One region of the Vibrio pomeroyi genome, then DNA from elsewhere that is predicted to be linked to it. Evidence: predicted binding sites of a transcription regulator. Region 1 holds the regulator's gene; each other region holds the start of a gene.

What was found. Region 1 encodes CRP, which controls carbon source genes, mostly activating them, when cyclic AMP is high. Its sites were predicted from a motif close to TGTGANNNNNNTCACA; they were not measured.
Region 2: the regulator CRP is predicted to act here: its motif matches at 7,444-7,459, upstream of cdd (cytidine deaminase).
Region 3: the regulator CRP is predicted to act here: its motif matches at 3,009-3,024, upstream of OCV12_RS24295 (NupC/NupG family nucleoside CNT transporter).

The regions. Positions count from the first base shown of each region.
Region 1 is NZ_AP025506.1:3,310,625-3,321,521, reverse strand. Features, by position in the region: gene OCV12_RS14755 (ExeM/NucH family extracellular endonuclease) at 1-2,265, shown strand, start outside; gene OCV12_RS14750 (aminodeoxychorismate/anthranilate synthase component II) at 2,466-3,044, shown strand; gene OCV12_RS14745 (aspartate aminotransferase family protein) at 3,509-4,720, shown strand; gene astA (arginine N-succinyltransferase) at 4,828-5,847, shown strand; gene astD (succinylglutamate-semialdehyde dehydrogenase) at 5,887-7,344, shown strand; gene OCV12_RS14730 (DUF1338 domain-containing protein) at 7,559-8,350, shown strand; gene crp (cAMP-activated global transcriptional regulator CRP) at 8,540-9,172, opposite strand; gene OCV12_RS14720 (phosphoribulokinase) at 9,412-10,281, opposite strand; gene OCV12_RS14715 (YheU family protein) at 10,359-10,571, opposite strand; gene OCV12_RS14710 (hydrolase) at 10,701-10,897, opposite strand, start outside.
Region 2 is NZ_AP025506.1:1,543,912-1,554,808, reverse strand. Features, by position in the region: gene OCV12_RS06945 (carboxypeptidase-like regulatory domain-containing protein) at 1-2,193, opposite strand, end outside; gene OCV12_RS06940 (fimbrial biogenesis chaperone) at 2,248-2,958, opposite strand; gene OCV12_RS06935 (DUF4402 domain-containing protein) at 2,955-3,392, opposite strand; gene OCV12_RS06930 (DUF4402 domain-containing protein) at 3,445-3,879, opposite strand; gene sbcB (exodeoxyribonuclease I) at 4,778-6,202, shown strand; gene OCV12_RS06920 (CidA/LrgA family protein) at 6,227-6,598, shown strand; gene OCV12_RS06915 (LrgB family protein) at 6,601-7,278, shown strand; gene cdd (cytidine deaminase) at 7,564-8,451, shown strand; gene purT (formate-dependent phosphoribosylglycinamide formyltransferase) at 8,619-9,794, shown strand; gene OCV12_RS06900 (thiopurine S-methyltransferase) at 9,909-10,562, opposite strand; gene OCV12_RS06895 (RelA/SpoT domain-containing protein) at 10,886-10,897, shown strand, end outside.
Region 3 is NZ_AP025507.1:1,893,377-1,904,273, reverse strand. Features, by position in the region: gene OCV12_RS24315 (GNAT family N-acetyltransferase) at 1-76, opposite strand, end outside; gene OCV12_RS24310 (HD-GYP domain-containing protein) at 303-1,568, shown strand; partial or broken gene OCV12_RS24305 (PTS sugar transporter subunit IIA) at 1,701-1,976, opposite strand; gene OCV12_RS24300 (YajG family lipoprotein) at 2,227-2,847, shown strand; gene OCV12_RS24295 (NupC/NupG family nucleoside CNT transporter) at 3,293-4,501, shown strand; gene OCV12_RS24290 (hypothetical protein) at 4,799-5,068, shown strand; gene OCV12_RS24285 (TolC family protein) at 5,182-6,630, shown strand; gene OCV12_RS24280 (efflux RND transporter periplasmic adaptor subunit) at 6,627-7,871, shown strand; gene OCV12_RS24275 (efflux RND transporter permease subunit) at 7,874-10,897, shown strand, end outside.

The sequences.
Region 1 (10,897 bases):
AATGGCGACGATCCACTGGCTATCCTGAATTCAGACTCAAGCGTGCTGGATATGATTGGTGTGATGGGTGATGTGGACTGGGGCAAAGATGTTACCTTGGTTCGTGCTGAGCAAACACCTTCGGCGACGTTTGACGCTTCACAGTGGGTATCGCTACCAAAAGACAGCATTGAAGGGCTAGGTTCACTAGACAATGTTGAGCTGCCAGAAGCCTTCGCTTGTACGCAAGATGGCTCTGCACCAGTATTCACCACCATTCAAGAAATCCAAGGTGAGGGCGCAACATCGCCATTCATTGATGGCTACCCGTATATCACCGACGATGAGTATTTCGTAAAAGGTGTGGTTAGCGCAGTGACAACGGGCCTAACCAAAGGCTTTTATCTGCAAGCGCTTGAGGATGACTTCAATTCAAGCACTTCTGAAGGTCTGTTTATTCACACTAACCAATCAAGCTCAGACTTAGCTGCAGGCGATGTGGTGTGTGTGAAAGGTAAGGTTCAAGAATACTACAGCCACACTCAGCTTAAAGTTGAAAACAACCAATGGCTAAAGCAGGGCGAACAACAAGCCCCTGAAGCGACGGCGATTGAAGCGCTAGACAGTGATGAGAACTTCGCTGCAACGCTTGAACGCTACGAAGGCATGTTGGTGAAAACAACCGAAGCGCTTGATATGCGTGTGACGCGTACCTTTGGTTATGACTACGCAGGTCGTCGTAATAACATGGTATTGGCGCATGAGCGTATCAACATGCAACCGAACCAGCTTTTCGCCGCAGGTTCTGATGAAGCGAAACAGCAAACAGAAGACAACGCTGATCGTCGTCTTTTCGTAGAAACGGATCAAAAAGCGGGTGATGGCCAAGTTCCTTTCTACCCAGATTTTGGCCGTACCGACATCGACCAAGATGGTTCGACCGAAGACTACATCCGTATCGATGACACGATTGTCGGCCTAGAAGGTGTGTTGACTTACAGCTACGGTGAGTACCGTTTAATTACGACTAACCAGATCTCGGCTGAAAACTTCGTTCGTAACGACCCACGTACCGACAAGCCAGACATGGATGAAGGTGACCTACGTATCGCGACCTTCAATGTACTGAACTACTTCAACTCTCCATTTGGCGGTGATGCGAACCAACACGGCAACAACCGTGGCGCGAACACCATCACTGAGTTTGAAATGCAGCAAGAAAAGATTGTGAACGCGATTCTTCGTCTAGACGCTGACATCATTGGTTTGATGGAAATTGAGAACAACGGCTTTGGTGAAGGTTCTGCTATTCAACAGCTTGTTAACCAGCTGAATGATCGCATTGAACGTAAGAAAGACCGTTATACGTTTGTCGCTGTTGATTCAAATGAAGATGGCATAACCGACGAGATGGACTCGATTGGTACTGACGTAATCACAACGGGTGTTATCTACCGCAAGAAGGTAGTTAAGCTTAAAGACAGCCGCGTTATCGCGATGCCAAGCCAACAAGCACCAGAGGTGTTAGACGATTCAGGCAAGGTGATTGAGGACGGTAAGAACTACCAGCGTGACTCATTAGCGCCAACCTTCAAGGTCAAAGGTACCAAAGAGAAACTGACCGTAGCGATTAACCACTTTAAATCGAAAGGCTCTAAGTGTTGGGAAGATGCAGCACCGGTTGAGCAGGGCGGTCAAGGTGGTGTTGATGCCGATAAGCAAGGTTCATGTGAGAACTTCCGCGTAGCTGCGGCGGTTGCACTGGGTGAAGCGCTCGATGGCATCAAAGGTCACAAAGTGATTCTGGGTGATATGAACTCGTACGGCATGGAAGATCCAATGCTGGTGCTAACGGATTACTCTGAAGAGAAATACGGTAAGCAAATCAAAGCGGCTCGTAACACTTACATTGATGGTGTTGAGCAGTTTGGTGATAACGGTGCGGTGATTACGAAGAACTACGGCTACATTAATGCTGTCGCTCAAAAGCACCCAGACAGCTGGAGCTATTCATACAATGACGAAGTGGGCGCACTGGATCACCTGTTGATCAGCGATAGCCTGAAAGACATGGTGGTGGATGCAACGGACTGGCACATTAACGGTGGCGAATCGACGTTGTTTGACTACAACGAAGAGTACAAAGGCGATCTGCCTAAGTACCAAGATCACTTCCGTTCATCGGATCATGATCCTGCGGTTCTTGAGCTAAGAGTCGGCGGTTCATTCGGCTTGGGTGCATTGATGTCATTGTTTGGCGTAGCAATGTGGCGTCGTCGCAAGTAGCTAAATCGTAAGTAGATTGGCAAACCATACAAGCAAGCCAATTCCGATAACTTAAAGCTATCTGTAAACAATTAAGGTCAACCTAGGTTGGCCTTAATTATTGGCGAAATGCAGTTTCCACTTGCCTTTCGCTATGGGTATTGCACAATACCGCCCCTATATCTCCCAATCCTTTAGTATTTAGCAAACGATTTCGACCCATGTTACTTATCATCGATAACTACGACTCCTTTACCTATAACTTGTATCAGTATTTCTGTGAGTTAGGGGTAACTGTAAAAGTTGTACGCAACGATGAGATTGATATCGCAGGTATCGAAGCGCTGAATCCTAGTCACCTTGTTATCTCGCCGGGTCCTTGTACGCCGGATGACGCGGGAATCTCTCTGCAAGTCATTGAACACTTCGTGGGTAAGCTGCCGATCTTAGGTGTGTGTCTTGGTCATCAAGCCATTGCTCAAGTGTTTGGTGGTGAAGTAGTGAGAGCTAGACAAGTGATGCACGGTAAAACCTCTCCGATACGCCACAATGGCAAGAGTGTTTTTCAAGGATTGAATAACCCGTTAACCGTGACTCGTTACCACTCACTCGTGGTGAAAAATGGCACGCTACCAGACTGCTTTGAACTGACGTCTTGGACGGAATTTGAAGATGGCAGCATGGATGAAATCATGGGTTATCAACACAAAACCTTGCCGATTGATGCGGTGCAATTTCACCCTGAATCGATTAAAACAGAGCAAGGACACCAGCTTCTCGCTAACTTCCTAGCACGCTAAGTGTTTAAATTTGCCTCTTTCTTCGCCTAAATAAGCCAGTTAAACCTGTCAGCCCATTCGTTAAGCGTTTAAATTCGGGCTTTACGCCTCTCTCTCCCTCTGACGCCGATCACTTTTTATAACATTTCTCTCTCGCTTCGCTAAGTTTTTAGCCTATGCAAAATTATTCGCCTTATTTCCTCTCGAACCCTATATACCGCTGTGCCAGTAAGGCTTTGCTATTGCTGGTTATACGTTTAGGTAAAAAAAGCTTCATAAAACAGATTAATTGATGCATAAATAGTCATAGGTAGTGACGTTTAGCTGGTTGTTAGGGATGGCTAAAGAATAATCTACTATTGAAAAGGTTAATTAAATGTAAATATAATGCTGCAGCGGGATTATGGCGAGACAAAATATCTTTGTCTCACTTATGAACCATTACGCTTATTTGCGAAGCTTGCGGTATCGAGAAGGAATGTACGATGACAGTGGAAAATAAAGTAGAACGTAGTCTGTTTAATGAGGTGATGGTGCCTTGTTATAACCCAATGGAAATGATCCCGGTAAAAGGGGAAGGCGCACGCGTTTGGGACCAACAAGGCCGAGAGTATATCGACTTTGCTGGTGGTATCGCTGTGAGCTGTTTGGGTCACTGTCACCCGGCAATGGTTAACGCCGTTACTGAGCAAGCAAACAAGATTTGGCACCTAAGTAACGTGATGACCAACGAACCTGCACTGCGTCTAGCGAAAAAGCTAACAGATGTATGTTTTGCAGAAAAAGTATTCTTTGCAAACTCTGGCGCGGAAGCGAACGAAGCAGCTCTAAAGCTAGCTCGTCGTTGGGCGGCGGATGTTCACGGTCCTGAGAAATCTGAAATCATTGCATTCAAACAAGGTTTCCACGGTCGTACTTTCTTTACTGTAACGGTTGGTGGTCAAGAAGCTTACTCTGATGGCTTCGGCCCTAAACCGGGCGATGTAACTCACCTGCCTTACAATGATATTGCAGCGCTAGAAGCACACATCTCTGATCGCACTTGTGCCATCATGATGGAACCTCTGCAAGGCGAGGGCGGTATCATTTCTCCAACGTCTGAATTCGTGAACACAGTTCGTGAACTGTGTGACAAACACAATGCACTGCTTATCTTTGATGAAGTGCAAACAGGTAATGGCCGTACTGGTAATTTCTATGCTTACCAAGGTCTAGGTGTAACACCAGACATCTTGAGCACAGCAAAATCTCTAGGTGGTGGTTTCCCTATCGGCGCAATGCTCACAACTTCTGAACTTGCGACACACCTAAAAGTCGGCACACACGGCTCTACTTACGGTGGTAACCCACTAGCGTGTGCAGTAGCAGAAGCCGTTGTTGATGTCGTTAGCCAACCTGAAACTCTGGCTGGCGTGAAAGAGCGTGAAGCTCTGTTCCGCGATGGCCTAGCTAAGATTAACGACAAGTACCAAATTTTCAGTGAAGTTCGTGGTAAAGGCCTATTGTTAGGTGCTGCACTCAACGACGAATGGCAAGGACGTGCACGTGACGTATTAGTAGCAGCAGGCGAACAAGGCTTGATGGTACTGGTTGCGGGTACAAACGTGGTTCGTTTTACTCCATCACTGGTTATCACTACACAAGAAATTGAAGAAGGCTTATCAAAACTAGACAAAGCAATCGCTACGCTAGTTTAGCCTGAGCGGCGTCATAGGAATGATCGCCACTAGAGCGATCCCATGACGTTCTGCTAAAGGCCCAAGCTTCTGGTTTTGGGCCTATTTTGCATCTGGAGGGAATATTGATGCTAGTTGTTCGCCCAATAAAACTATCTGATTACGATGCGCTGCATACCTGCGCCGTTGAGTCAGGACATGGATTCACATCTCTTCCGGTTAACGAAGAACTGTTAACTAATCGTATTACTCATTCTGAATACAGCTTTGCCAAGCAAGACGTGACTGAACCCGGTGACGAAGGCTACCTAATGGTTGGCTTCGACACAGAAACCGGTGAAGTTGCTGGTACCACAGGCATTGAAGCTTCAATTGGTTGGGACGTTCCGTTTTACTCTTACCACATCAGTAAAGTGGTTCACTCATCGCAAAAGCTTGGTGTAAATAACGTCGTGAAGCTGCTGACTTTCGGTAATAACTACACAGGGTGCAGCGAGATTTGTACGCTGTTCTTGCGTCCAGCTTTCCGCGGTGGATTGAATGGTCGTTTGATGTCGAAATGTCGCTTCTTGATCATGTCTGAGCACCCAGAGCGTTTCTCGAAAACGATTTTTGCTGAGATGCGTGGTGTATCGGATGCAGAAGGCAACTCTCCTTTCTGGCAATGGTTGCAAGAGCACTTCTTCTCGATTGATTTCACGCTTGCCGATTACCTAACCGGTATTGGTAAGAAAGGCTTCATTGCCGATCTCATGCCTAAGCTACCTATCTACGTGAACCTATTGAGCAAAGAAGCTCAGGCGGTGATTGGAGAGGTGCATGACAATACGCGTCCTGCACTCAAGCTGCTGGAGCGTGAAGGTTTCACTAACCGTGGTTATGTCGACATCTTTGATGCTGGCCCAACGGTTGAATGTGATCTTAGAAACATCGAATCGGTGCGTCACTCAATTCGAGCACAGGTTCAAATTGCAGAGCACTCTAGCTCTAAAGACTTCCTAATTGGTAATACCTCGTTTGAGAACTTCCGCGCAGTAGCCGCGAAAGGTGCGTATGACCAAGCAAGCGACACAGTGATTTTATCATCTGAAGTAGCAAGCGCTCTTGAAGTAAAAGAAGGCGAATACGTTCGCATGTTGGCTCAATAAGAGCGGCGATTATCTGTCGAAGATTTTAAGGATAGAAGTATGACTCAGTGGATAGCAGGACAATGGGTGGCAGGTCAAGGTGACGCCATGACATCAGTAAGCCCATACAACAACGAAGTAGTGTGGCAAGGTGATAGTGCAACACCAGCACAGGTTGAATCTGCAGTAGCAGCGGCTCGTGAAGCGTTTCTAGTTTGGAAAAAGCTGAGCTTTGCTGAGCGCGAAGCGATCGTGTTGAAGTTCGCGGAAAAAGTGAAAGAGAACAGCGAAGAGATCGCGCAAATTATCGCAAAAGAGACGGGTAAGCCTATTTGGGAAACTCGCACTGAAGCGGGCGCAATGGCGGGTAAGATCGCTATCTCTATCCGTGCTTACCACGAGCGTACTGGTGAAGCTTCACGTGAAGCGGCAGGCAACCAAATCGTACTTCGTCATCGTCCATTGGGCGTGATGGCGGTATTTGGTCCTTACAACTTCCCAGGTCACCTACCTAACGGTCACATTGTTCCAGCTCTGCTATCGGGTAATACCGTGGTATTCAAACCTTCAGAGCAGACACCTTGGACGGGTGAGTTCGCAATGAAGCTATGGCAAGAAGCGGGTCTTCCTGTAGGCGTAATCAACCTAGTGCAAGGCGCGAAAGAGACAGGTATCGCACTGGCTGATGCTAAAGGTCTTGATGGCGTGCTATTTACGGGTAGTGCCAATACGGGTCATATCCTGCACCGCCAATTCGCGGGTCAACCGGGTAAGATGCTGGCACTAGAAATGGGCGGCAACAACCCTATGGTGATCAGTGACCAATACGGTGATGCGGACGCAACGGTATACACCATTATCCAATCGGCGTTCATCAGTGCTGGTCAACGTTGTACATGTGCTCGTCGTCTGTATGTTCCTGTTGGCGAGAAGGGTGACCTACTGCTCGATAAGCTGGTAGCGGCTACGCAAAAGATTCGTGTTGATCAGCCTTTCGCTGAACCTGCACCCTTTATGGGCCCACAGATCTCAGAAGCAGCTGCTAAGTTTATTTTAGATGCACAAGCGAATCTGCAATCGCTAGGTGGTGTAAGCCTAGTAGAAGCAAAAGCGGGTGAAGCGGCGTTTGTTTCTCCGGGTATTATCGATGCAACCAACATTGCTGAACTACCAGATGAAGAGTACTTCGGTCCATTGCTACAAGTGGTTCGTTACCAATCGCTAGAGCAAGCGGTTGAGTTAGCTAACGACACACGCTTTGGTTTGTCTGCTGGTTTAGTATCGACAGACGATTCTGAGTGGGAATACTTCGTTGACCATATCCGTGCGGGTATTGTTAACCGTAACCGCCAACTCACAGGCGCAAGTGGTGATGCACCATTTGGTGGTCCGGGCGCTTCTGGCAACCTACGTCCAAGTGCTTACTATGCGGCGGACTACTGTGCTTACCCAATGGCTTCAATGGAAGGTGGTGAAACTCAGCTGCCAGCTACGTTTAGCCCGGGCATTGAGCTGTAGTTTAGATTGATATTGAGCTAAGGCTCATTCATTAGTTATGAGATAAGGAAGCGGCGTATCGCTTCCTTATTTTAACCACGCTCAGCATCAAGATTGGGCGGTAGATAATAATAGAAAAAGTATGTCACAGGCTGATGGCTGCTGACTCTATGTCCAGCCTCTCCCTTTCTAATCCAAATCACTAGCTTGCTAGAACCTCTGACAAGGAGTCACCATGACGCCCGATCTACTCTTTAAATCACTATGGGATGATTACATTCACAGGCTATGTCCATCGGCTGAGAAAGTACACCACTTGCTGAAAGAAGACGAAGCGCTGATTAACGATCACATTGCGCTACGTACTTTTAATGTTGCCCCGCTGGGTATTGAAACATTGGCTAAGCCTTTCCTTGAGCTAGGTTATAAAGCGTGTGGCGATTACCTGTTTGAGAGCAAGAAGCTAGTCGCGAAGCATTACGAGCACCCAGACCCAAAACAGCCGAAAGTGTTCATTAGTGAATTGAAGGTAGAAGAGTGCTCAAGTGAGCTACAACAGATCGTTGCTAAGCTCGTTGAGCAAGTCGATGCAAGCAAGCTGCAAGGTCATGAATTCCTGTTTGGCGGACGCCTTTGGGATTTAAGCTTCGCAGATTTCCAAGTGCTTGCAAAAGAGAGTGAATACGCGTCTTGGTTAGCGGCTCATGGTTACGGTGCCAACCACTTTACGGTGAGCGTAAATCAACTTAACGCCTTTGATGAAGTACAGGCAGTGAATGACTATTTGAGCGAATCTGGTTTCACTATCAATGCATCTGGTGGTGAGGTTAAAGGCTCTCCAGAGGTCTTATTAGAGCAATCATCAACAATGGCAGACAAAGTGCCAGTTTCATTTGTTGAAGGCAATGAGATGATTCCTGGAGGCTTCTATGAGTTCGCTAAGCGTTATGCGATGACGAATGGTGAGCTTTACACCGGTTTTGTTGCAGCATCGGCGGATAAGATCTTCGAAAGCACTAACGGTTAAAGAAAGATACAAGCACGGGCTTTGCCCTAGAGATGCGGGTACGCTTCGCTTCGAGAGTGTTTACAAGGCGAGAGCCTCATGTGTTCCATTCGTATCTCGTATCTCGTATCTCGTATCTTCTCTCGATAAAGAAAAAGCCACCAAATTTGCATTTGGTGGCTTTCAAATTTTTGGCTCAGTTAATCGAGATTAACGAGTGCCGTATACCACGATAGTTTTACCGTGTGCAGAAATTAGGTTCTGCTCTTCTAGCATCTTCAAGATACGACCTACTGTCTCACGAGAACAACCAACGATCTGGCCAATCTCTTGACGAGTGATCTTGATTTGCATGCCGTCAGGGTGAGTCATTGCATCTGGCTGTTTCGCTAGGTTTAGTAGCGTTTGAGCGATACGACCTGTTACGTCAAGGAACGCTAAGTCACCAACCTTTTGGCTAGTTACTTGTAGGCGGCTTGCCATTTGCGCTGAAAGACGCATCAGGATGTCTGGGTTCACTTGGATAAGTTGACGGAATTTCTTGAAAGAAATTTCAGCTACTTCACAAGGAGATTTAGCACGAACCCAAGCAGTACGCTCTTGGTCTTCTTCGAACAAGCCTAGCTCACCGATGAAGTCGCCTTGGTTTAGGTAAGAAAGAATCATTTCCTTACCTTCTTCGTCTTTGATAAGAACTGCCACAGAACCTTTAACGATGTAGTACAAGGTTTCTGCCTTTTCACCAGCATGAATCAAAGTACTTTTTGAAGGGTACTTATGAATATGACAGTGTGAAAGGAACCACTCTAATGTTGGATCGGTTTGAGGTTTACCTAGAACCATAATATCTCACTTCCTCTGCAGGGTATGCTTGCCGCTTTCCGTATTTTAGCTAAGCCTGGATTGACTTGTAGGATAAGAGCACTCGTTGAGCGCTGCAAGCTATCTTGTGTTTCGTTTAAGAATAGTATCCTTTTTCAGGTACTATTTCTTGATTTTAATCGTGACCAAGCTACGATTTTTTACGCAAAATTGTGCACATGATCACGGTATGAAAAGTAATCAACCAGAATGTCGTTTTGTTAACCTATTTTTCCGGTTTCGATGAGTTGTTGTAGGATTGGTCTTACAATGAGCTCCATAGCAAAACTCATCTTGCCCCCTGGCACCACTAGCGTGTTATGACGAGACATAAATGAGCCGTCAATCATTGCCAAAAGGTAAGGGAAATCGACGTTTTTGATGCCACGCAAACGTATAACTACGAAGCTTTCGTCTAAACTTGGAATCCCTTTGGCGTTGAGTGGGTTCGATGTATCTACGGTTGGAACACGCTGAAAGTTGATATGTGTACGTGAAAACTGCGGGGTAATGTAGTTAAGGTAATCATCCATTGAACGGACAATGGAGTCCATTACCGCTTCACGAGAGTGGCCACGATCGCGTGTGTCACGAACAAATTTTTGAATCCACTCTAGGTTTACGATCGGTACCATGCCAATCAGTAGGTCGACGTGTTGAGAGACATTGATATCGCCATCAACCACACCGCCGTGTAGGCCTTCGTAAAACATCACATCGGAATTTTCAGGGATATCTTGCCATGGCGTGAAGGTGCCTGGCATTTGATTATAAGGAACAGCTTCATCGAAGGTGTGTAGGTAACTACGTACTTTACCGGTGCCTTCGTTCCCGTATTGACGGAAGAACTCTTCTAATGCACCAAAGTCGTTGGCTTGTGGACCAAAGTAGCTAATGTGCTTACCTTGCTCGCGCGCCTTGCGGATCTCGACATCCATTTCTGGTCGAGTGAATCGGTGGAAACTATCCCCTTCAACCCAAGCAGCCTTCACGTCCATCATATTGAACATTTTGCGGAAGGCTTCTGAGGTAGTGGTGGTGCCGGCTCCTGATGAACCCGTCACCGCAATAATTGGATGTTTAGCGGACATGACAACCCTTGTCGTTTGAGTAACTTACTTGTTAGCAATCGTTTTCCACTATAACACGGCTCCTTTCTAAGCGCAGCCTAGAAGCGTTTTGTCACCTGGATATCAACGGTCTCGTGCAGTTCGGAAAACACGATGCTCACATCACCAGAAGCTAATTGATGTTTCACCTGATCAATCTTGCTTTGCAGTGAGATCTCAACGTCGCCATAGTCTGTGCCTTCACGCAGCACGAATTCTTTGATGAGGTTTTCCAGTGTCTCTGGCGCGATGTCTTGCCATGGGATGATCATAAATACTTCTCTCTTTTATGTTCATTGATATGTTGATGAGTGTGTCTAGTGGTGTTTTTAGTACAACCCCAGCTTGGGGCTGCGCTATCTTATCAAGGTTTTGCGTTTATATTTAGCAAGGCTTCGTTGTTATGCAGAACCTTGGATACTTTCATAATACGCAGGTAAGGCTTCTTCTAACCAGAATCGTGGTTTGAGTGTGCTACCAGTGATGAACCCAACATGGCCGCCTTTCTGAAATAGGCGATAATCGATATTATCCGGTAGGACGAATTTTGGAATCACATCATCGGTCATAAAAGGATCGTCTTTGGCGTGAATGATCT
Region 2 (10,897 bases), 1.8 Mb from region 1:
ATTCGCATGAGTTAATCCAACCTGTTTGGTATTCACAAACACAGGATTTTGAATCGGCGTGAGGTTCAGGTCTAGTGCCCCTTCATCAATATAGATAGGCAGATTGCTTCGAGCGGGAACACTCGAGAATTCAAAACGCCCTTTTGCATCACTTACCGCGCGTTGGTCGAGTATCTGCAGGCTGACCCCAGATATCGGTTGCTTGTGATGATCATAGACAACCCCAGTTAGCTTAGAATGGTTGTATCGGTTCCATTCGACGAACTCACCGATATCCTCATCAAAGTAGGTTTTAGCCCCAAATTCCGTGGTCATTTCCACACCGTATTGGTCTTCTGTCCCTTCCAACTTAAACAGCAGATAAGGATTCACACGCGCCTCTAAAGAGGCAGTAAACGACACATCTTGTTTCTGGTAGCGAGCAGATACATTGGTGGTGAGTTCTTGGAATACATTAAGAGGATCAAGTACACACTCTTTACATGCGTTTCTTAAAGAGAGCTCTGTGCGTTCATGATGACCAGAGCCATTAACGGTTCCAGAGATATTCCACGAGGTATCAGAAAAACCACTTTTGGCGAGCTCTACTGTGTGTAAGTAGGTATCTTCATGGATGTCCTTTGCGTATTGATAATCTCCTGCATAAGAGAGGAACAGATTGCTCGATACTTTGGCGTTCACTTTTGGCTCGACACTGAGTTCATCTTCATCGTCTCTTACGGTTAAAAAGGCCGTGAGATTTGCAAGCGACAAGTTGTATTTGAATACGTCATATTCCATCGACTCTGAATCCAGTTCATCGGTTTTATTGAGCTCAATTGACGCAGATTGATCGCTACCTAGTAAGATATCAAACTCCATTGGAAACCGATTAATGTCGGGTAACCAACCGATATGACCTGCAAACCAATGTGTCGGTAAATATCGCCCTTGGAAACCAACCAAGTCTTTGCCATGTTGCCGCCTGAAAGCGCTACCCACGGTAAAGTAATCAGCGAGCCCATACTCCAAAGACACAGCGCCCGCTCTGTCTGCACCTTCATTCCCAACCACCTGAACGCCCCACTCGTTGCGTGGCAAAAAAGCATCTTCTAAACCAGCGACGGTAATCTCTTCTTCCTGCCAGACACCTTTCGATAGGTAGTAACGAAATTTAATGGTGTCACCGGGTGAGATGTTGTCTTCTTCAACAACAAAGCGTCCAAACTCATCAGAACGATACGTCGTTTGATAGATGCCATTAACCAATACATCGATGCTGATATTGGGCTGAGTAGTACGTTCCAGTTGTAAGTTGCCAAACTCTGGCTGACGCTTTCGGTTGGTGTAATAAAGCCCATCTTCGAGTGTCTGATTCACGGTAAATACGCTGCCATCTAACAGCACGTGCCCAATTTCTAGTGAACCTTCTCCATCATGTGCTTCAACCGCAATGTTGTAATAGACAATGGGCTGATCTTCTCGCGAATCAATAGACAAGCGAGATAAGGAATGTTCGGTGCTTAGGATGGTGTCGGAAATGGCATAAACATCGCCGCCGGTTTCACTGTCGTGGTAAACAGAAGCTGCTACTCTTGTTGCTAAACCCACGGTCGCAAGCGGCTCTATGGCCGGAGTATTACTAGCACGCTTCAACTCTTCTGCTTTCTTACGGGATTCATTTTTGATCTTAGAGATCACCGCTTCCAACTCGGTTAACGAGCTGAATTCAGGAGAAACGGTTAGCCGATAGTCATCAATATCCCATCGGACTTTGGCGGGAATACAGGCTTGCAAGCTGTACCAATGAATGTAGGTTTCTGAGTCAATTACTTCAAACTTGATTGATTGGATATTGTTGTCATCGCGATTATTGTTTTCATCGCGATAACAGGCGGCTTGCTCGGTATCGACAATATAAGGAGGAGACTCTCGCCCAACATCTTGCGGCAAGTAGATTTCACAATAGCCGTTGTCATCGCATTGCCCATTCATCTCTAGCAGAGAAAACGCAGCATTTGATATCGAGATAAACGGTTCTTCGTAATCATCCATCATGACACGATAGAAACTATCACCGACTTGCCCTACTCGAACTTCGATATGAGCAGGATAAAGTTCAGTCGCCTCGCTTTCCCCTTTTGACTGCGAAAGAGCGACAAATGGAAACAATGAACAAAGCAAGGCAACTCGACAAACCAAATGTTGAAACATGAATCTTGTCGTTACTCAGTCGAGTGCACAATCACTGGCAACACACAGTTCAAGCTACAGAACACATTCGTACAAAGGCTGGTCGTTCTGCACCAGTGAAACCTTCGAGCCCTTTGGTAGCGGTTTGGTTAATTCTGCATTGCGAAGTAACACCACCTTTTCGCTGTGTTCGTCGACATTCAATTTAGCGTTGAACTGGAAATTACCATCATTCGTAATCTTGAGGTTCTGATCATCACATTGAAACTTCACATCTTGTACCTGCTCGCCTTTTTGTACGTAAACCGGTACATAACTGTTGATATGAAAGTTGAGTTGAAACGCTGAACCGTTGTTAGAACGAACCTTTCTCGATAGATCAGGCGGGGAAGCTTCAACAGCCTTCGCGATAGGTGAAAACCATAGGTAAGCTCGGTATTCACCATCTGGCATGTCGTCTGGCAATGCGTTCATGCGCAAGCGAACCGTACGTCTTTGATTGGGTTTCAGTTCACGAATAATCGGCGGTGACACTTTAATCCAATCGGCGATATTTTCAGACTCAGCGATGTTTGCGTCGGTACGAACTAAGCCACTGGCCTTTACTGGTCGATAGATTGGTTTGATCTCCAATCGAATCGGTTCATCCGAATTGTTCTCCACCACGATTTTTTCCGTCACAGAGGTATCAGCATCTAAGACAAAACGAGTTGGAGCGATTAGGAGTTGAGCAGAGGCTTGTGCCGTGAAAAGTAAGCCGAGAACACATGAGATAAACAACTTCATTTATAATTAACCTCAAAAGGAATTGTACTGGTATAAACGCCAGCGGGATGATTAGCGCCGATTTTCACTCTCGCACCAATGCAGAGTAATTTGCTTCTTCCATTGCCTTTGATTTTGGCTCGGCCTCGCTTTGATAAGCCGCAACCAAAATAAAACTTTTTAACACGAAGACGTTTGGATTTACGCGAATGGTTGAGGTACTGCTTAGAGGGGAGCGAAACCACGATCTTTTTGCCCGGTTCACCTTCTACATAAAAGCGAACTACGTAAATCTGACTATTAGCCGGATTAGCATCAGCATTTTGCCCCGATCCAGAGATATACATACCCGGAAATTTCACCTCCATATTTTCAGGAATAATTTCCAGAGCATGAAACGGGCTTGAATAAAAAGTCAGACCGATATAAATCGCGTATTTGAATAGAAACTTCATCGTAAAAATGGCTGCTCTGCAACAGCCACAATATTATACTGGTTTCATTTGATTACTGGTAAGTTACATCTACTGCAACGTTTGCAGTATAAGTACCAGCAACTAATGTTGCACTTGAAGTACGTGCAGTACCGCCAATATTAAGATTCGCATTACCACCCGTTAGGGTTATAGCGCTATTAAAGTCGAATTCTGCCGCAATCGTATTTGCACCGTTAACTAAGTTAGTATCAGAAATACTTACTGTTACTGCATCACCTGATTCTCCAGAAAGCGTAAACGCCGCAGCTCCTGCATCACCTTGAGCGATAACAACATCAGTTGTGTTATCTGAAGTGATGATCCCGAAGTCTAGATCACTCGTTTTTGTCATTGTAATTGCTTGTTTTACTTCTAGTGTTGCATCAAAAGTGTCACTCACAGCGAAAACGTTCGCTGAAGAGATAGAAAGTGCAGATACAGCAACAACCTTAAAGACTTTGTTCATTTCTTTAATCCTTTATATAAATTCGGCTTTATTATTAGGGTTACCTAATAGTCAATCATAGTTAACAATTAAGTAACAACAATCCTATTTAGAAAATATATATATTGACACTTATTTATAAAGAAATGAGGCGCAGTGAGAATAAGATCACGCAAATTGATATAAATAACACTAATAAAATAGTGGTATTTAGGTGTTTTTATTAATTAGATATAAAACTGGTTTTACACTTAATCCCCTTAATTTTATACGTCATTATTTTTATAAAACAAGATTTATTTAAAATACCCACAAAATAAATAAAAGCCATAAACAAACATTTTATTTAAATGAATCACTATATAGATCGCCGTGTTGCAATATCGTCTCACAAATGAAACAAATCAGTATTAACATCAAATTGTAATAATAGATTTTAGTATTAAGAATTTTAAACCTAAGATTTAAACATGGGTTTAAAACATAGCCTTTAAACAGTATTAAAAATGAGACACGTAGATCTATCCAACTTAATTCCCCCTGCAATCATAAATACCCAATGACTCATCAAAACTAAGTGAATTATATTGCCGAAAGACTACTAAATTGGGGAGAGCGTTAGGCATGAAGATCTAACGGTTTAAACGGTCGTCTGTTAGCTTAAACATCTGCACCTTGATAGTGACCCTGACTCTCCACCACCGCCGCTCATGTAACCGTAAACAGGTAGAACAGTTACGAAGAAATCGCCACAATTCGATTCAAAAGCTTCCTTGTCGACTCGATTGAATAGTAAAGCACCGTTTTCCGGCAATTTATTTGTGATCTGGGTTGCACGCGTACCGCATACTATCAGATACTGAACAAAACTAACCTTCAGCCACAGTAAACGTAATCCGCTTACTGTTCAGGAAATTCAATGAGTTCAGATAATCAGCCTACCTACTTCTTTTTCGATTACGAAACATGGGGCGTGAGCCCAGCGAAAGATCGTCCGAGTCAATTCGCCGGTGTTCGTACCGACCAAGATTTCAATGTTATCGGAGAGCCTTTGGTTATCTACTGCCAACCTCCTGCTGATTATCTTCCTGCACCTGAAGCTGCGCTAATCACTCGCATCACACCGCAAAAAGCCATGTCTCAAGGCCTACCTGAGCCTGAGTTTATCGCCAAGATTCATGCAGAGCTTGCAAAGCCAAACACCACAAGCCTTGGCTACAACAGCATTCGATTCGATGACGAAGTAACGCGATACACTTGTTATCGCAACTTCATAGACCCGTACGCATGGAGCTGGCAAAACGGTAACTCACGCTGGGATCTACTTGACGTGATGCGCGCCGTACACGCACTTCGCCCTGAAGGTATTGTTTGGCCAGAGAATGAAGAAGGTTACCCAAGTTTCAAACTGGAACACCTATCTGTGGCAAATGGCATTGAACACGAAAACGCGCACGACGCGATGGCCGATGTTATTGCGACTATCGAATTAGCGAAAAAGCTGAAAGCCGCACAACCTAAGATGTTTGATTACCTCTACAACATGCGCCACAAGCGCAAGTTGAACGAATTAGTCGACATCGTAAACATGACACCTCTTATGCACGTGTCAGGCATGTTTGGTCGTGACTGCAATTACACAAGCTGGATTGTTCCTATGGCGTGGCATCCAACCAATCAAAACGCGGTTATCGTGGTGGACTTGGCAAAAGATCCTAGCCCTCTGCTTGAGCTAGATACTGATGAGCTAAGAGACAGACTCTACACCAAGCGAAGCGAGCTAAGTGAAGATGAACTGCCAGTGCCGATTAAACTGGTACAACTCAACAAGTGCCCTATTCTCGCACCAGCAAAAACACTCACGGCTGAAAACGCGGAAACGATCGGTATCGACCGTCAGCAGTGCTTAAAGAACCTTGCACTATTACGTGAACACCCAGAGATTCGTGAAAAGCTGATTGGCTTGTACTCACAAGAACGTGAATACGAAAAAAGTGATGATGTAGACACACACCTTTACGATGGCTTCTTCTCTCCAGCAGATAAGACCGCGATGAACATCATCCGTGAAACTGATCCGAACAACTTGGCCGCTTTGGACATCACTTTCAGTGACGAGCGTATTAAGCCGTTGTTGTTCCGTTACCGCGCTCGTCATTTCCCATGGACACTTGATGAAGCTGAGCAGCTTAAATGGGCGAACCATTGTCGTGAGTTTTACGAGAGTCGCTTAGAAGAGTACATGCTGAATCTAGAAAACCTCGCACATGAAAACGAAAGTGACGAGAAGAAAATGGCTATCTTGAAAGCGGTTTATCAATACGTAGAAAAGCTAGCTAGTTAATTCATTATCAAGAGATGTGACACTTTGAAAGAAAGATTGATCAAACTCGTTTACTGCTTAATCTCCTTCACCTTAATCATAGGTGCTCTCACTGCAGGTAACGCGTTACAACAATATCTAGAGACCTCAATTCCAGGCAGTATTTTTGGCATGTTGATTCTGTTTACTGCCATGGTGATAGGTATTGTTCCATCACACTGGGTACAACCCGGTGCCAGTCTGATTATTCGTTTAATGATCTTATTGTTCGTCCCAATCAGTGTTGGGCTAATGGATCACTTCGACATGCTTATCGCCAATGCACTGCCAATCATGGCAAGTGCCGTTGGTGGCACGCTCATCGTATTGGTGTCTTTATCATGGTTCTTAGACCGCTTGCTTTCGAGAGGTAAATAATCATGTGGATTCTACTGACCATCGTTGTGTTCCTGTTTGCTCGTTGGGTAAGCCAAAAAGTGAACTCACCACTGTGTAACCCTTTACTGATCAGCATTGGCATCATTATTCCAATTCTGTTGTTCTTCAAAGTGCCTTTCGAGACTTACTACGCAGACAACACTTGGATCACTTATATGCTTCAGCCTGCGGTTGTGGCTCTTGCTTACCCTCTTTACGAGCAGTTGCCTCAAATTCGAGCTAACTGGCGCATTATTACCTTTGCCTGCACGTTAGGTAGTGTGATGTCGATGACAACCACAGCAATCATTGCGGTAGCTTTTAAAGCCGACCTTAGCTTGATTGCGAGCCTGTTAGGCAAATCGGTGACGACGCCGATCGCGATGGAAGTATCGAGTCATTTAGGTGGTGAGGCAGCCATTGCGGCAATATTGGTTTTGATCGTAGGTCTGTTCGGGGCGATCTTTGCTTATCCTATCTATAATCTGATTGGTATTAAGAGCCCAATTGCCAGAGGTTTAACCATGGGTACGGTTTCTCACGCTCTGGGCACCGCGACTTGTGCGGAAAAGAACCAAGAAGATGCCGCATTCAGTTCATTGGCTTTGGTGCTCTGTGGCGTTATCACCTCAATCATTGCGCCTAGCATATTTTCAGTTGTGATTTGGTTCTATTCTTAACCTAAACGATCACTGCACGATTTAGCCCAACCAGAATGCTGTGATTACAGTGTCTGTTTGGGCTTTTTATTCGCCTTTATTCAGCAATGGCTGTCAAGTCACGGTCTTTTACGAGCAATAAGTGCGATATCAACTGTATAAATGGCTCTTGTAATCGATTTCAAGTGTGACCTCACTCTAATTATGCAAGCCAATGTAACAACAACAATTCAATAGTGATCGTCATCACAGAAAATTCCTGAGCATTGCATAAACTTAAAGCCTAAGGTCAATTAAGGATTCAACATGAACAGTCGTATTACCCTGGCGCTGGAAAGTGCTCCATCATCAATGAAAGCGCTTTTAAGTGACATCGTATTAGCAGACAACTTTGACGCGACATTGTCTCCAGAACAGTTCTCTAGCCTGCTTCAAGCAAGTGGTTTAACAGATGACGAACTACGTATCGCACTACTTCCTTTTGCTGCTGCGTATTCATACGCTCCATTATCTGACTTTTACGTTGGTGCAATCGTGCGTGGTTTGTCTGGTACTTTGTACTTTGGTGCAAACCTTGAGATCGCTGGCGCACAACTTGGCCAAACAGTACACGCTGAGCAATCTGCAATCAGCCATGCATGGATGAAAGGCGAGCAAGGCATCTCAGATATCACCATCAACTTTAGTCCTTGTGGTCACTGTCGTCAGTTTATGAACGAACTGACCACAGCGAAAGAGCTTAAAGTTCAGCTTCCACAACGCGATGAGATGTCACTACAAGAATACCTTCCAGACTCTTTTGGCCCTGCTGATTTAGGTGTGACGACTGGGCTAATGACTAAGCTCGATCATAAGTACACGACTGAAGAAACAACTCCTATTGTTGTAGAAGCACTAGCAGCACTAAACCGCAGTCACGCTCCTTACACCAAAAACCTAAGTGGCGTTTCACTACAGCTGACGTCGGGTGAGGTTTTCACCGGTGCTTACGCTGAAAACGCAGCATTCAACCCTAGCCTACCGCCTCTGCAAGTGGCATTGATTCAACTCAAACTGGCGGGGTTCGACTTTGAACAAATTGAAAGTGCAGCTTTGGTTGAAATAGCTGAAGGCAGCATCAGTCACCTAGCGGATACGCAATCTACATTAGAAGCGATTAATCCCGACATTCCAGTGACTTACTTAGCAATCTAAGTACATCTGGTTAACAAAAATTTAAATAAGCAGCCCTATTTAACGGGGCTGCTTTTTTTATGTTTGTAATTAACGCCACAAGCTGCGCAAACGTTTGCTTTTGTCATTTAAATAAGTATGATCACCCCGTTTTCAATCAATCGTTCAAAAGATCGGAAGGAATTTCTATGTTTGGTACTGCTACTCGTGAAAATGCTACTCGTGTACTTCTATTAGGTTCAGGTGAACTCGGAAAAGAAGTTGCTATCGAGTGCCAACGTTTAGGTTTAGAAGTTATTGCTTGTGACCGTTATGCAGACGCACCAGCAATGCAAGTTGCGCACCGTAGCCATGTATTAGATATGTTAGATGGTGATGCTCTACAAGCTATCATTGAGCTAGAAAAACCAGATTATGTGGTTCCTGAAATTGAAGCTATTGCCACCAGCAAGTTAGTTGAACTTGAAGCACAAGGCTTAAATGTTGTTCCAACGGCGAATGCAACCAAACTAACGATGAACCGCGAAGGTATTCGTCGTTTAGCTGCTGAAGAGTTGAAACTAAGCACTTCGCCTTACCGCTTTGCAGACACCTTTGAAGATTTTTCAGCCGCTGTTGAGTTCGTGGGTATGCCTTGCGTTGTTAAGCCAGTAATGAGTTCTTCAGGCAAAGGCCAAAGCGTTATCAAAACCGAAGAAGATATCCAGAAATCTTGGGACTACGCACAAGAAGGCGGTCGTACTGGCGCGGGTCGTGTGATCGTTGAAGGCTTCATCGACTTTGATTACGAAATCACGCTTCTAACCGTTCGTGCAGTCGACGGTGTTCATTTCTGTGCGCCTATCGGTCACCGCCAAGAAGACGGTGACTACCGTGAATCATGGCAGCCACAGGTCATGTCTGACAACGCTCTGAAAGCGGCGCAATACACGGCAGAGCAAGTGGTTAACGCACTAGGCGGTCACGGCATCTTCGGTGTTGAACTGTTCGTTAAAGGCGACCACGTGATCTTCAATGAAGTCTCCCCTCGCCCACACGATACTGGCTTAGTGACTCTGATGTCTCAAGACTCATCGGAATTTGCACTACACGTACGCGCATTTACAGGTATGCCGATCAAATCAATTACTCAGTATGGCCCTTGTGCCTCTGCAGTAATCCTTGGCCAAGGCACATCAACGAATATCCGCTTTGAAGGCCTTGCAGAAGCGCTAGACGCACCACAAACGCAGGTTCGTCTGTTTGGTAAGCCTGACATTGATGGTCGCCGTCGTCTAGGTGTAGCGTTAACTCGTCGTAATAGCACAGAAACAGCAATCGAAGATGCCATTGAAAGTGCTTCGAAAGTGAAAGTGATTTACTAACCTGCTATTCAATTCTGAACAATCACGAGTTCAAATCTGAACAATAAAAAAGACGGGCTATCGAGCCCGTCTTTTTGTTGGTGTTATCTGTTGGCTTAACTAAGCAGACTGAACTTAAGCGTCTGACTCAATCAAATACACTTCTTCACAGAAGCGAGACAACCCTTTCTTCGCAATCTTAGGATGTTCATCGTCTGCGATGTCCTGATTCAACAATGTGATCTTATAACCTTCGAACAACTGATCAATTTCTAGCTTAGGCACGCTAAACGGAGGCCCAGCCATTTCGCTTTGGTCATAATCCAGCGTCACCAGAAGGATCTTACCGCCCGGTTTCAGTAGTTGTTTCAAACGCTCGACATACTGCACTCGCATCTCTTCAGGCAATGCCACTAAAGAAGCGCGGTCATAAATAATGTCAACAGGCTGAATAGGCGCTGTGAAGTAGTCACCCGTGTAAACACTCAGTTCATCGAATTGGTAAAGCTCATGCTGACCATTAATTTGAGTCACAGTCGGCGTGTAAAAATGCTCTGAGAAAAATGCGCGTACCGCGATTTGGCTAAGCTCAACCCCTTGAACCTCTTCATGTTTAGACGCTAACCAAATCAGATCTTCGCTTTTGCCACAAAGTGGGACAAACACACTCTTCTCGTAGCTAGGGTCGGTTTTTTTCCAAAATTCAATCAGAAGTGGGTTTACATCTTCAAGGTGGAAACCAATTTGGTTGGCTGCCCATTTATTGTGCCAAAATTCAGGATTATTCATCTTTCGTTCATGTTAAACAGTCATAATGCAAGGGTACAGTATAGAGAGGTAAGAGCAACCTTAGCTTGGTTTAAAGTTCCAAATTGGTTTCAATAAAATCAGAAACTGGCCGAGTTCAAAGTTCTTAAAATTGCGGAACAAACGCTTGAATTATTTGTCTATATGTTCACATTTTAAAGCGATATTAAACGTTAGAGTTGGTTTCTGCCTTAGCTAGCCCCATTTAATATGTAGTGAGTTTAGTTAAGCTGTTTTTACTCTTATGCGTTACTGGTTACCCCTTTTGACTACCCGTTTTTGTAACCTTGTATTTTGGAGTTTGAATGAGTGTATTT
Region 3 (10,897 bases), on a different replicon from region 1:
TCTCTGCGTAATGAACAGCGAAACTCTCTTCAACCAATGCGATGGATAGCTCGTCATCAATAACGGTTTTAAACATGTCTTTCCTTTTCTTATGGCTGCTGATTTTAGTGAATCTTAGTCGGCAGGATATAATGTCGCATGATTTTTAATATGCAACCACTTGTAGCACGGAATTTTCGTGATGCGTTAGTTCTATCACGAAACCCATTAAACCTTACAATAGTTGTGTATATAATCATTAAGTATGCATTAGTATTAGCGGCCTAAATATATAAAAACTATAAAAAATCTAGGCTTAATTAATGAATCAACATTGCCAGGACGTGACCGTAGACCTAAGGAAGGCTCTATTTGGTATTGCTAAGGCGCTTGATAACGTCGGTTTCGAAAGCAAAAATCATGGACAGAGGGTGGGTTACATCGCGTATCGATGTGCTCTGAGTGTGGGATGGGAAGAAGAACAAGCGCAACTTGCGTTCTCATTGGGGTTAATTCACGACTGCGGTGTCTCGCAAATTGATGAGCAGCGTAGTTTGGTTTCAGGGTTCATTCCTGACTCGAGTTACCACCATTGTCAAAAGGGCTACCAAATTCTAAAAGAGTGCCCGGTTCTTTCTATATTCGCTAAGCCAGTGCTTTATCATCACACCCCTTGGGTTGAGTTAAAGGCTATTCATATTAGCGAGTTAGAGAAAGAGTTAGCAGCCATCGTGATGCTGGCGGATAGGGTCGACTACTTGTATGGCATTACCTCTTCAGATCGTTATGGAAACCTCACACCCGATGGCAAAGCGAGCATCATTGAACGCTTAACTGAACAAGCGGATGAGATGTTCGAATCCAACCTTGTGCAACACATGTGTGAGTTGGTCGATTTGGATGATTTTTGGTTCTCGATGGAGATCCCTTACATTGAAAATATGAGGGATAACTTTGAACCTGTACCTTTCTTCTCCCAGCAAATGTCGTTGGATGAGACGGTCGCCTTCGCTGAATTTATTGCCAATGTTGTTGATACCAAGAGCTCGTTTACCTTTAAACACTCTTTGAAGGTAGGGCAACTCTCTGAATACCTCGCCAAGCAGATGGGCTATTCCTACACCACTCAGCGTAAACTCTATTTAGCGGGTTTGGTTCACGATATCGGTAAACTGCAAACCCCTAACGACATTCTGCATAAGCCGGATTTACTTACCGAAGAAGAGTATTGCTGTATTAAACGCCATGCAACGGACACTCGATTCGCTCTGCAGGAGTTGTTCAGCTCTCCTCAGGTTTGTCAGTGGGCATCTAATCACCATGAAAGGTTAGATGGCTCGGGCTATCCAATGGGAAAAACGGCTGAAGAGCTGGATCAACCGAGCCGAATAGTAGCAGTGGTGGATGTGTTCCAAGCGTTGACTCAGTCTCGCCCTTATCGTGCAGGTATGACGCTAGAACAGACGATGGCTATTCTGACGGACCACGTTGATAACTTTAAGCTGGATAGAGAAGTGTTTGAGTGCCTTAAGAAACATGCGCAATACTGCTTTGAGTTATCGACAGATAAAAGAATGTACGCGTTTTAGTGTCAGTGAGTCTTTTAGATGTGACTCCCTAAATCACGCGCGATGAAAAATGATTTAATTCCAGAAACAGAAAAGCGATAGCTGAGGCTATCGCTTTTTTAATGGGGGGCTTATCAGGATCTTTGGGCTAGATTAGTAGCGCTTTAAGATCTCGATGATCGCTTGCTCTGTATCCGCGGCGATAATGGCATCAATGTCATCATCATTTTGGAATAACTCTGATAGCGCCATAATCGTATGGATGTGGCTATCTGAGTCCATCGTCGCCAGAGTAATTGAAAGGTAAACGTCACCGTTGTCTTCCGACTCTAAATCAACACCCTTCTTGAATACTGTCACTTGCAGTGATGCTTCATTCACACCATCTTCAGGACGAGCATGAGGCATAGCACAGAAAACTGCTAATAATCACACAGAATTAACCGAGAGGTTACTCAGTGCTCTACATAGCTTGAACATAATTTGTTCATTTCATAACGTTCCGTTACAAGTCCCTGTTATTGGAGGGTTATTGGGTGATGACTCAATAAATTCAACCCGATGTGTGAGCTAATTTATATAAATGAGAATTATATAAAATATTGATTTTCTGAATGTTTACTCATTAAGACAATTTTTGTTAGAACAGCTATTCAAAACAATAAGATAGGTAAATCTAATGAAAAAACTCGTCAGTTTGCTGCTTGCTGCAGTATCGCTAGGGCTTTCCGGTTGTGCAACAGTATTAACCGCAGAGCAAAGTGCACCTCAACTCAATGAAGTTCCGCAAGAAAAAGCGCTGACCATCGCTGTGATTGATAAGCGACCATACGTTCTCGATCACGATAAAGAGCCAAAGTTCGAGGGTATTATTCGCAGCTCTTTAGGTATTCCTTATACCTACAACACGGCGACACAGCAGCCAATGTCTCAGTTTTTAACGGATAGATTAGTGGCAGGCTTGAAAAAACAGCAAGTAGCGGTTGAGTCGGTTGAGACAACACCTGAAGAGGATATCACTAAGGTTGCCGAGCAGATGAAAGCGTTCGATAACAAATCGATGATGTTCGTTTTGAATGAATGGAAGTATGACTTCCACGCATTTACGGACAACTCTTGGTATAACGTTAACGTGATTATTTATGATGAAGCTGGCAAGAAGCTACTCAGTAAAAACTTCCAAGGGGAGAATGATGTGCCTGATGGCGGTGCAATCATCAATGAGATGCAACTGATCTACAAACAGCGCTTTGAAGAGATATTCCGAGATGCCGAAGTGAAAAGTGCACTACTAAACTAGTCATTTCTACTTTCTAGCATATTTTGAAAAAGCCACATCGTGTGGCTTTTTGTTTTAATAGCGTTTTTATTTCTCTTATTTATTGCTGATAAAGTGAATTATTACGGTAAATAGTTCGATTTTGTGTGTTTTATGACCGCGCGATCGTTTGCGTTAAAAAATGTGATGAAAGTCTCACTTAACTGTTTATACTTCTCTTCCGGTTTTAAGCCGGTGCTTAGCCAATACAAGCCGTCACATGGATATGTGAATGACCCCACGGACCGGACCAGCTACGTTCCACTGCTTGTATAAGGTGATTTTTTACATGAACAACTCGTTGTTACAGTCGCTAACTCTGTTAGCTCCTTCATCGCGTAGCGTTTTGCTTGCGGTTCTTTGTCCTGTTCCTTTGATGTCATTTGCTTGGCTCATGTTCACTCTATAAGGATTACTAGGACAGATTATGAATATTCTATTTGGTTTTGTCGGTGTTATTGCACTGATTGCTTGCGCGTACCTGCTATCTGAAAGTCGTTCTTCGATTAACTGGAAAACGGTCTCTCGTGCTCTATTACTTCAGATTGGCTTTGCTGCTCTAGTATTGTATTTCCCATGGGGACAGTTGGCGTTAACAAGCCTAAGTAATGGCGTTTCTAGCCTACTTGGTTTTGCAGACGCTGGTATTGCTTTCCTTTTCGGTGACCTTGCTACTGAAGGCTTCATTTTCGCGGTTCGCGTACTTCCAATCATTATCTTCTTCAGTGCTTTGATCTCTGCGCTTTATTACTTAGGTATTATGCAGAAAGTTATTCAAATCTTGGGCGGAGCGGTGCAAAAACTGCTGGGTACAAGTAAAGCTGAATCTCTTGTTGCGACAGGTAATATCTTCCTTTCTCAGGGTGAGTCTCCTCTTCTTATTCGTCCTTTTTTAAAGTCTATGACTCGTTCTGAACTGTTTGCTGTAATGGCAGGTGGTATGGCGTCGGTAGCTGGTAGTGTACTTGGTGGTTATGCTGGTTTAGGTGTTGAACTTAAATACCTTATCGCCGCAAGCTTCATGGCTGCACCGGGTAGTCTGTTAATGGCGAAGATCATTGTTCCTGAGCGCAGCACACCGAGTGACTACGACCATATCGAGCTAGATAAAGCAGACCAAAGCAACGTGATCGATGCATTGGCAAGCGGCGCGATGAACGGTATGAAAGTCGCAGTGGCTGTCGGTACTATGTTGATTGCATTCGTGAGTGTGATTGCGATGGTCAACACAGGCCTAGAAAGCCTAGGTGAAACGTTCGGTTTTGCGGGTATTACGCTGCAAGCTATTTTCGGTTACCTGTTCTCACCATTAGCGTGGCTGATTGGTATCCCGAGTGATGAAGTATTGATGGCGGGTTCTTACATCGGTCAGAAGATCGTAATGAACGAGTTTGTTGCTTTCATCGACTTCGTTGAGAACAAAGCGCTGCTCTCTGAACACAGCCAAGTGATTGTGACATTTGCTCTATGTGGCTTTGCTAACATCGGTTCTATCGCGATTCAACTGGGTTCTATCGGTGTGATGGCGCCAGAGCGTCGTGCTGAAGTTGCTAACCTAGGTTTGAAAGCAGTAGCTGCTGGTACGCTAGCAAACCTAATGAGTGCATGTTTAGCGGGTATCTTCATCCTGCTTTAAGCTAGATTTAGAAAGAACAGCTAGATTCACTAAAAGCGGGCACCTTACTTACGGAGTTTACGTAAGAAGGGTGTCCGCTTTTTTGTGCCTGCTCGTTAAGCTTATTCGGACTTAACCACTTCTCTCATTATTTCTATTGCGTTTCAGGCTCACTCGGAAGAGTAATAGAGCAAGCCTGTTTTATCCGATATAATTGAATATCATTAGGTTGCGATTAATAATGTTCGGCTTCGATTAAGAACAATCGGTTTTCACCAGAACAAAAGCAACCAAGTCCAATTAATCAAAGGTCTTCCCATGAACATGCGCGTTCTCATTGGTCTTATCACCGCCTTTATCGGCTTGTTTGCGATGGTTTATCTTATTGCTGGTGGTACTCAGTTTCCTGTCTCTCAGTGGCCGCAAGAGGCTTATCTCGGTTTGGTGTTTAGCGTCGTGTGGGGCACCGGCGTAGCGGCATCGGTGGCGTACTTCTTCTCGGCATTGGTGTTTGTGACGATTGCTGTGGTTTGTTATGCGATTGGCTATAAGATTGGCGGACTCTTCTCAAGCAAGTCAGACGCGTAAATCAGCAGTTTTAACGTACGCTCTATGCATTTTCTTTAGGGTTAACGTTCGCCTTAACCCTCTCTTAACCCCCAACTCGTTATCTTGTCTCCATTCTTACAGGAGACAAGAAGATGAAATTGAATCTTCCTTTAAAACATTCCGTTATCGCGCTGGCTCTGGTTGGTTTGATGGGTTGTACTTCAACCAGTCAGGCTGATTACGTATCGCTAGCCGAACAAAGCACTAATCAAACACAGCAAAGCCTGCTTTCAGAGCTGATTCAACAAGCGTCTGATGAACAAGCTTCGAATCAAACGGCTTCTAATGCCCAAGATCTGGAAGCTGAGAAATTGCAGCTTACCGATTTAGTGAATGCACCCGATCTCGATCTTTATATTGAGCGCGCACTCCAGAACAGTCCAAGCCTCCAACAAAGCATCACTGCACTCAAAATAGCCTATGCACAACAAGGTGTAACCTCTGGCGATCGTTTACCCACGGTAGATGCGAGCTTTTCAGGCCAAGCAGACGAAGGCACCAACGGTTCAAGCACCACTGAAACCTACACCACAGATGTGACGGTTGCTTGGGAGCTCGACCTATGGCAGAAGCTTGCAGATACAAACAACGCCGCTTTAAAAGATATCGCGACGTCTCAGGCTAACCTTCAGGGCGCTCAGGATCTGTTGGTCGCGAGTGTGATGAGAGGTTGGCTTGATATCAGTTTGAAGCAGCAGCTTGTTGATATTGAAACCCAGCGCTTAGTGATTCTAGAAAATAACGAAGAGCTGGTTTTAGAACGTTACCGCGCAGGGCTAGGTAGCCTTGAAGATCTGGATAACGCAAAAACCAGCAGCGCATCGACTCAGGCCACTTTAGCTGACTATCGCGAGCAGCTTGCACAAAGCCGACGTGAATTGGTTTTGTTAACCGGACAGTGGAGTGGTGAATCTGATGAGCTACCGCTTGCGGAACTCGGTTCATTCCCAACCATCATTAATCCGCTAGAGAATATGCCAACGCAAGATTTGGCAGGTCGTCCGGATCTTCAAGCCGCTTTCTTCAACATCGAAGCAGAAGCATTGCGTGCAGATGCGGCATATAAAGCCATGCTGCCATCGATCAGCTTATCAGCGAGCCTGACTGACATGGCGGACTCTCCGAGTGAAGCCTTGCTGACTGGGCCTTTGTGGAGCGCACTGGGTCAAGTATCAGCACCCCTGTTTCAAGGTGGCAAGCTTAAAGCACAAGCTGAAATTGCAGACCTAACTACAGAAACCAGCTACTGGGCTTATCAAGAAACGCTGCTTAGTGCGGTGAATGAAGTGGAAAACGCGATGGGACAAGAGTCGTCACTCACACTTCAACAGCAACACCTAGCAAACGCCTTGGTGAGCGCACAACGCAGCTTCACCAGTTATGAAGAAAAATACCGTCAGGGTTTGGTCGACATTTTTGATCTACTTTCTGTTCAGCAACAAACCTATGACCTTGAAGCGCAGCTAACACAAACCATTTATAACCGTCTCGTAAACCGAATTGATTTAGGCCTAGCTCTGGGCTTGGGAGTATCTTCATGAAACTGAATACCATCACAATAGCCATCACTCTAGTGGCTGGTTCAAGCATCTTTGCAGCCCTTGCTTACAACGGCTCTCAAGTTGCTCCCGCACCTCAGAAGGCGAATGAACTCACGGTTTCAGAGCCTCAAGCTATGTCTCTTGATACAAAGTCTATTGATACGAAGTCTATCGAAGCGACGACCTTGGCTGCATCACAACAGCAACAAGTGTCTGTGGTACTCGCAACATTGGGTGACTACCAAGCCGAAGTTGTGGGTTATGGCGAAGCAAAGTCGCGTTACGAATTGATGTTTTCAACAGAAGTCGGTGGCCGAGTAGAAACGATCAGCTCGCAGTTTGAAACAGGGCAAGTGATTGGCCAAGGTGAGGTGATCGCCAATATCGATTCGACCAGTTACCAGCAAGCGGTAACCCAAGCCAAAGCGAATGTTGCTCAAGCTCAATTGGATTTATTGGAAGAACAAAGACAAGGCGAACAAGCTAAGTCTGAATGGCAACGTTCTGGTTTGTCTGGCGAACCTGATTCACCTTTGGTACTGCGTGAGCCACAACTGGCACAAGTAACAGCCGCTCTAGAGAACGCCAAGCTTGAATTGGTAAAGGCTGAGCAAGACCTCGAAAAAACAACCTTGGTAGCCCCTTTTGATTCGTTGGTCGTGAGTCGTGATGTTCAACCGGGAAGCTACGCACAAACGGGCGCACAAATCGCTACGTTATACAGCATCGATGAGGTTGAAGTTTCCGTGCCTCTTTCTGAAAGCCAATGGTTGAGCCTACCAAGCAGCGACAACTCGCAATTGAAAGAGCAGCCGTGGCCAGTGACTTTGTCGAGTTCTGATGGTCAATTCCAATGGCAAGGCTATGTCGAGCGAGTAGAGCAGCACTTACAACAAGATACGCGTCAGCGCTCATTGATCGTTAAAGTCGACAACCCTTTGGAGCAAGAGAAAGATCTTTATCCAGGCACATTCGTACAAGCAACGATCTCGGGCAAGCAGTTAACTCAATTATGGGAGCTTCCAGCTTCTGCACTTTCGCAGCAGGGTGACCTGTGGTTTGTGGATGATAACGGTCAGCTTTCTAAATCAAATGCAAATGTTGAGTTTGAAAAGGGCGGTTTGATTTATATCGATCCAACCAAACTGGGCGTGGAAACTGACGACAGTGTACAAGTGGTTAAGCGTCCGTTAAGCAGCTTTAAAGCAGGCATGGTCGTTCTAGCTAAGGCGGAGGGCTAGTCATGTCTCATGATTTGAAACCTAATAATCAAGTGAGCAGTAACCAGACGCCGAGCAAGCCACATACTGGCGCTATCGCATGGTTCGCGAATAACTCGGTGGCGGCGAACTTACTGTTAGTGGGCGTGATCATCATTGGCCTGTTATCACTTAACTCATTGCGTAAAGAAGCATTTCCAAGCCTTGAACCTGATGTAGTAACAGTGTCGGTGACCTATGACAGTGGCGATCCTGTTCAGGCGGAAGAAGGCCTCGCAATTAAGATCGAAGATGCGTTAGAAACCGTTCCGGGCATTAAGCGCATCACGTCGACTTCTGACGCCAACGGTAGCCATGTTTCGATTGAGAAAACGAGCACTTACGATCTTGATACCCTATTAGCCGACGTGAAAACCAAGGTTGATGCGATCAATAACCTACCTGCAGGTGCTGATAATCCAGTGATCGATAAGGCTCGTATGCAAGATCACGCCTTATGGGTACAGCTTTATGGGGATGCAGACAGAGCAACGCTTCAAAGCTTAGCCGAGCAACTTAAGTCGGATTTACTGAGTCAGTCTTCGATTCGCGATCTGGAAATCAAGGCCAAGGCTGATCCTATGATTTCAGTCGAGGTTGATGAGAACAAGCTACAAGCTTACGGTTTAACTCTGACTGACGTTTCAGAAGCGATCAATGCTGAATCTTCTGCTGCAATCTCTACTAGCCTTCGCAACGGTGAAAAAACGGTTCGTTTGAAGGTGTCGGAACAGGCGTATGAGATCCAAGATTTCAATGCAATTCCGGTGATGACGACCACTGATGGCACTCAAATTACACTGGGTGACATTGCCAACGTCGAAGACATGTTTGCCGACGATACCTTCATGCTGTCTCGTTATAACCAACAGAATGCGATGGCGATTCAGATTGTAATGGATGAATACGGAGACGTCGTCAGCATTGTTGAGCAAGTAAAGAAAGTGGTAGATCGTTGGGAAAACAGCAACATGCTACCTAGCGATGTCGAAATCGAAACTTGGTACGACAAAAGTACTATGATCAAAGACCGTTTGAGCCTGTTGGTGAAGAACGCGCTCACCGGTATCGCTTTGGTATTCATCGTGTTAGCAGTGTTCCTTAACGTGCGTGTCGCTTTCTGGGTAGCAGCGGGCTTACCGTTTGTCTTTTTTGGCACCATGTTCTTCATGACCGACACCTTTATAGGGTTAACCATCAATGAAATGACCACCTTTGGTTTCATTATGGCGCTCGGGATAGTGGTCGATGATGCTGTGGTGGTCGGGGAAAGTATCTACTCCACGCGCAAAGAAGAAGGCGACTCGATAGGCAGTACCATTCGAGGCACTATGAAGGTGGCGTCACCGACCATATTTGGTGTGTTAACGACCGTCGTTGCCTTCTTAGCTCTCGCTAATGTTGAAGGCAAAATGGGGCAGATTTACGCTCAATTCGGCACGGTCGTGACCATCTGTTTGTTACTTTCTTTGGTTGAGTCTAAATTCATCCTGCCATCGCACCTTGCACACATTAATACCAAGCGCAGTGACAAAAAGGGGCTGTGGGCTCGCGTTCAACACGCTGCCGATACTGGTTTAGGTTGGTTTAATAAGCGCATCTACTGCCCTGTGATTGAATGGGCGCTGAAACTGCGTTATGCCGTGGTGATGGTTTTCTTGTCGCTACTAATCTTAGTAGCAGGATTACCAATGACGGGGGCGGTTCGTGTGGCGTTCTTCCCTGATATGCCGGGCGACACAGTGACAGCCGATATGTCGATGCAAAACGATGCCAGCTTTGGTCAAACACAGCAGAACTTGTTGGTGCTTGAAGCGGCAGCAAAACAAACCGATGAAACACTGAGATCTCAATACGGTGCTCAAGGTGAACCATCTGAATTGCTTAGCCTTCAGGTTATCGCCGATGCTGATGATTCGGGGCAGGTAAGAATTGAGCTCGACAGCGACAGTGTTTACACATCCAATGAATTTGCAGATTTATGGGAAGAAACAGTTGGCCAAATGGAAGGCGTTAAGAAGTTGAAAGTCTTGTCTAAAATGGAGATGGTCGACAACTTCAAAGTAGAACTGAAAGCGTGGAATGAAGAATCAGTAACGGCTGCGGGCAATGAGTTCTTAGCCAAACTGCAAACCATCGACGGTGTGAGTGGCATTGACCACAACTTGGACCTTGGTGAACCTCAGTATCGCTTTGAATTAACACAACAAGGCCGAGCATTAGGGTTTGATACTGCAAGTCTTTCACAGCAAGTATTACAGGCGTTTGGTGGTGACATTGTTCAGCAATTCCAACGTGGTAAAGATGAGGTGAAAGTTCGAGTTCGTTACCCGGAGTCGGATCGCCAAACCATTGCGGATATCAAGCAATCAAGTGTGAGAACCAACGACGGTACCGTGGTGCCTTTGAGTACGGTTGCTGAAGTACATTCAGATTACCAAGTCTCAGAGATTACACGCATTGATAGCCTGCGAGCGGTTTATATTAGTGCTGTATTGGATAAAGATGTAGTTGCGCCGGCAGAGCTTGTTCGTCAGCTACAAGACACATTAGTACCGGATCTAGAAGCGCAGTACCCGGGATTAACGGTCGATTTTGCAGGCGAAACGGAAGAGCAAGAAGAGACGGCTAGCTCGATGATGAGTATGTTTGTGCTCGCTATGATTGCGATTTACACACTGCTTGCTATCCCGCTGAAGTCTTATATACAGCCGGTGATCATCATGACGGCGATTCCATTTGGTATTGTTGGCGCAATCCTAGGACACTGGTGGAATGACTTAACAATCAGTATCCTATCGTTAAACGGTATTCTCGCGTTGAGCGGTGTGGTGGTGAATGACAGCTTGTTGTTGGTTTCTCGTTTTAACGAGTTAATCAAAGAAAAGGGTAAATCGGTTCACGATGCAATTGTTGAAGCGTGTTCAGGCCGACTGAGAGCCGTATTACTTACATCGGTGACGACGTTCGCAGGTTTGACGCCATTGTTAAGTGAAACGTCTTTGCAG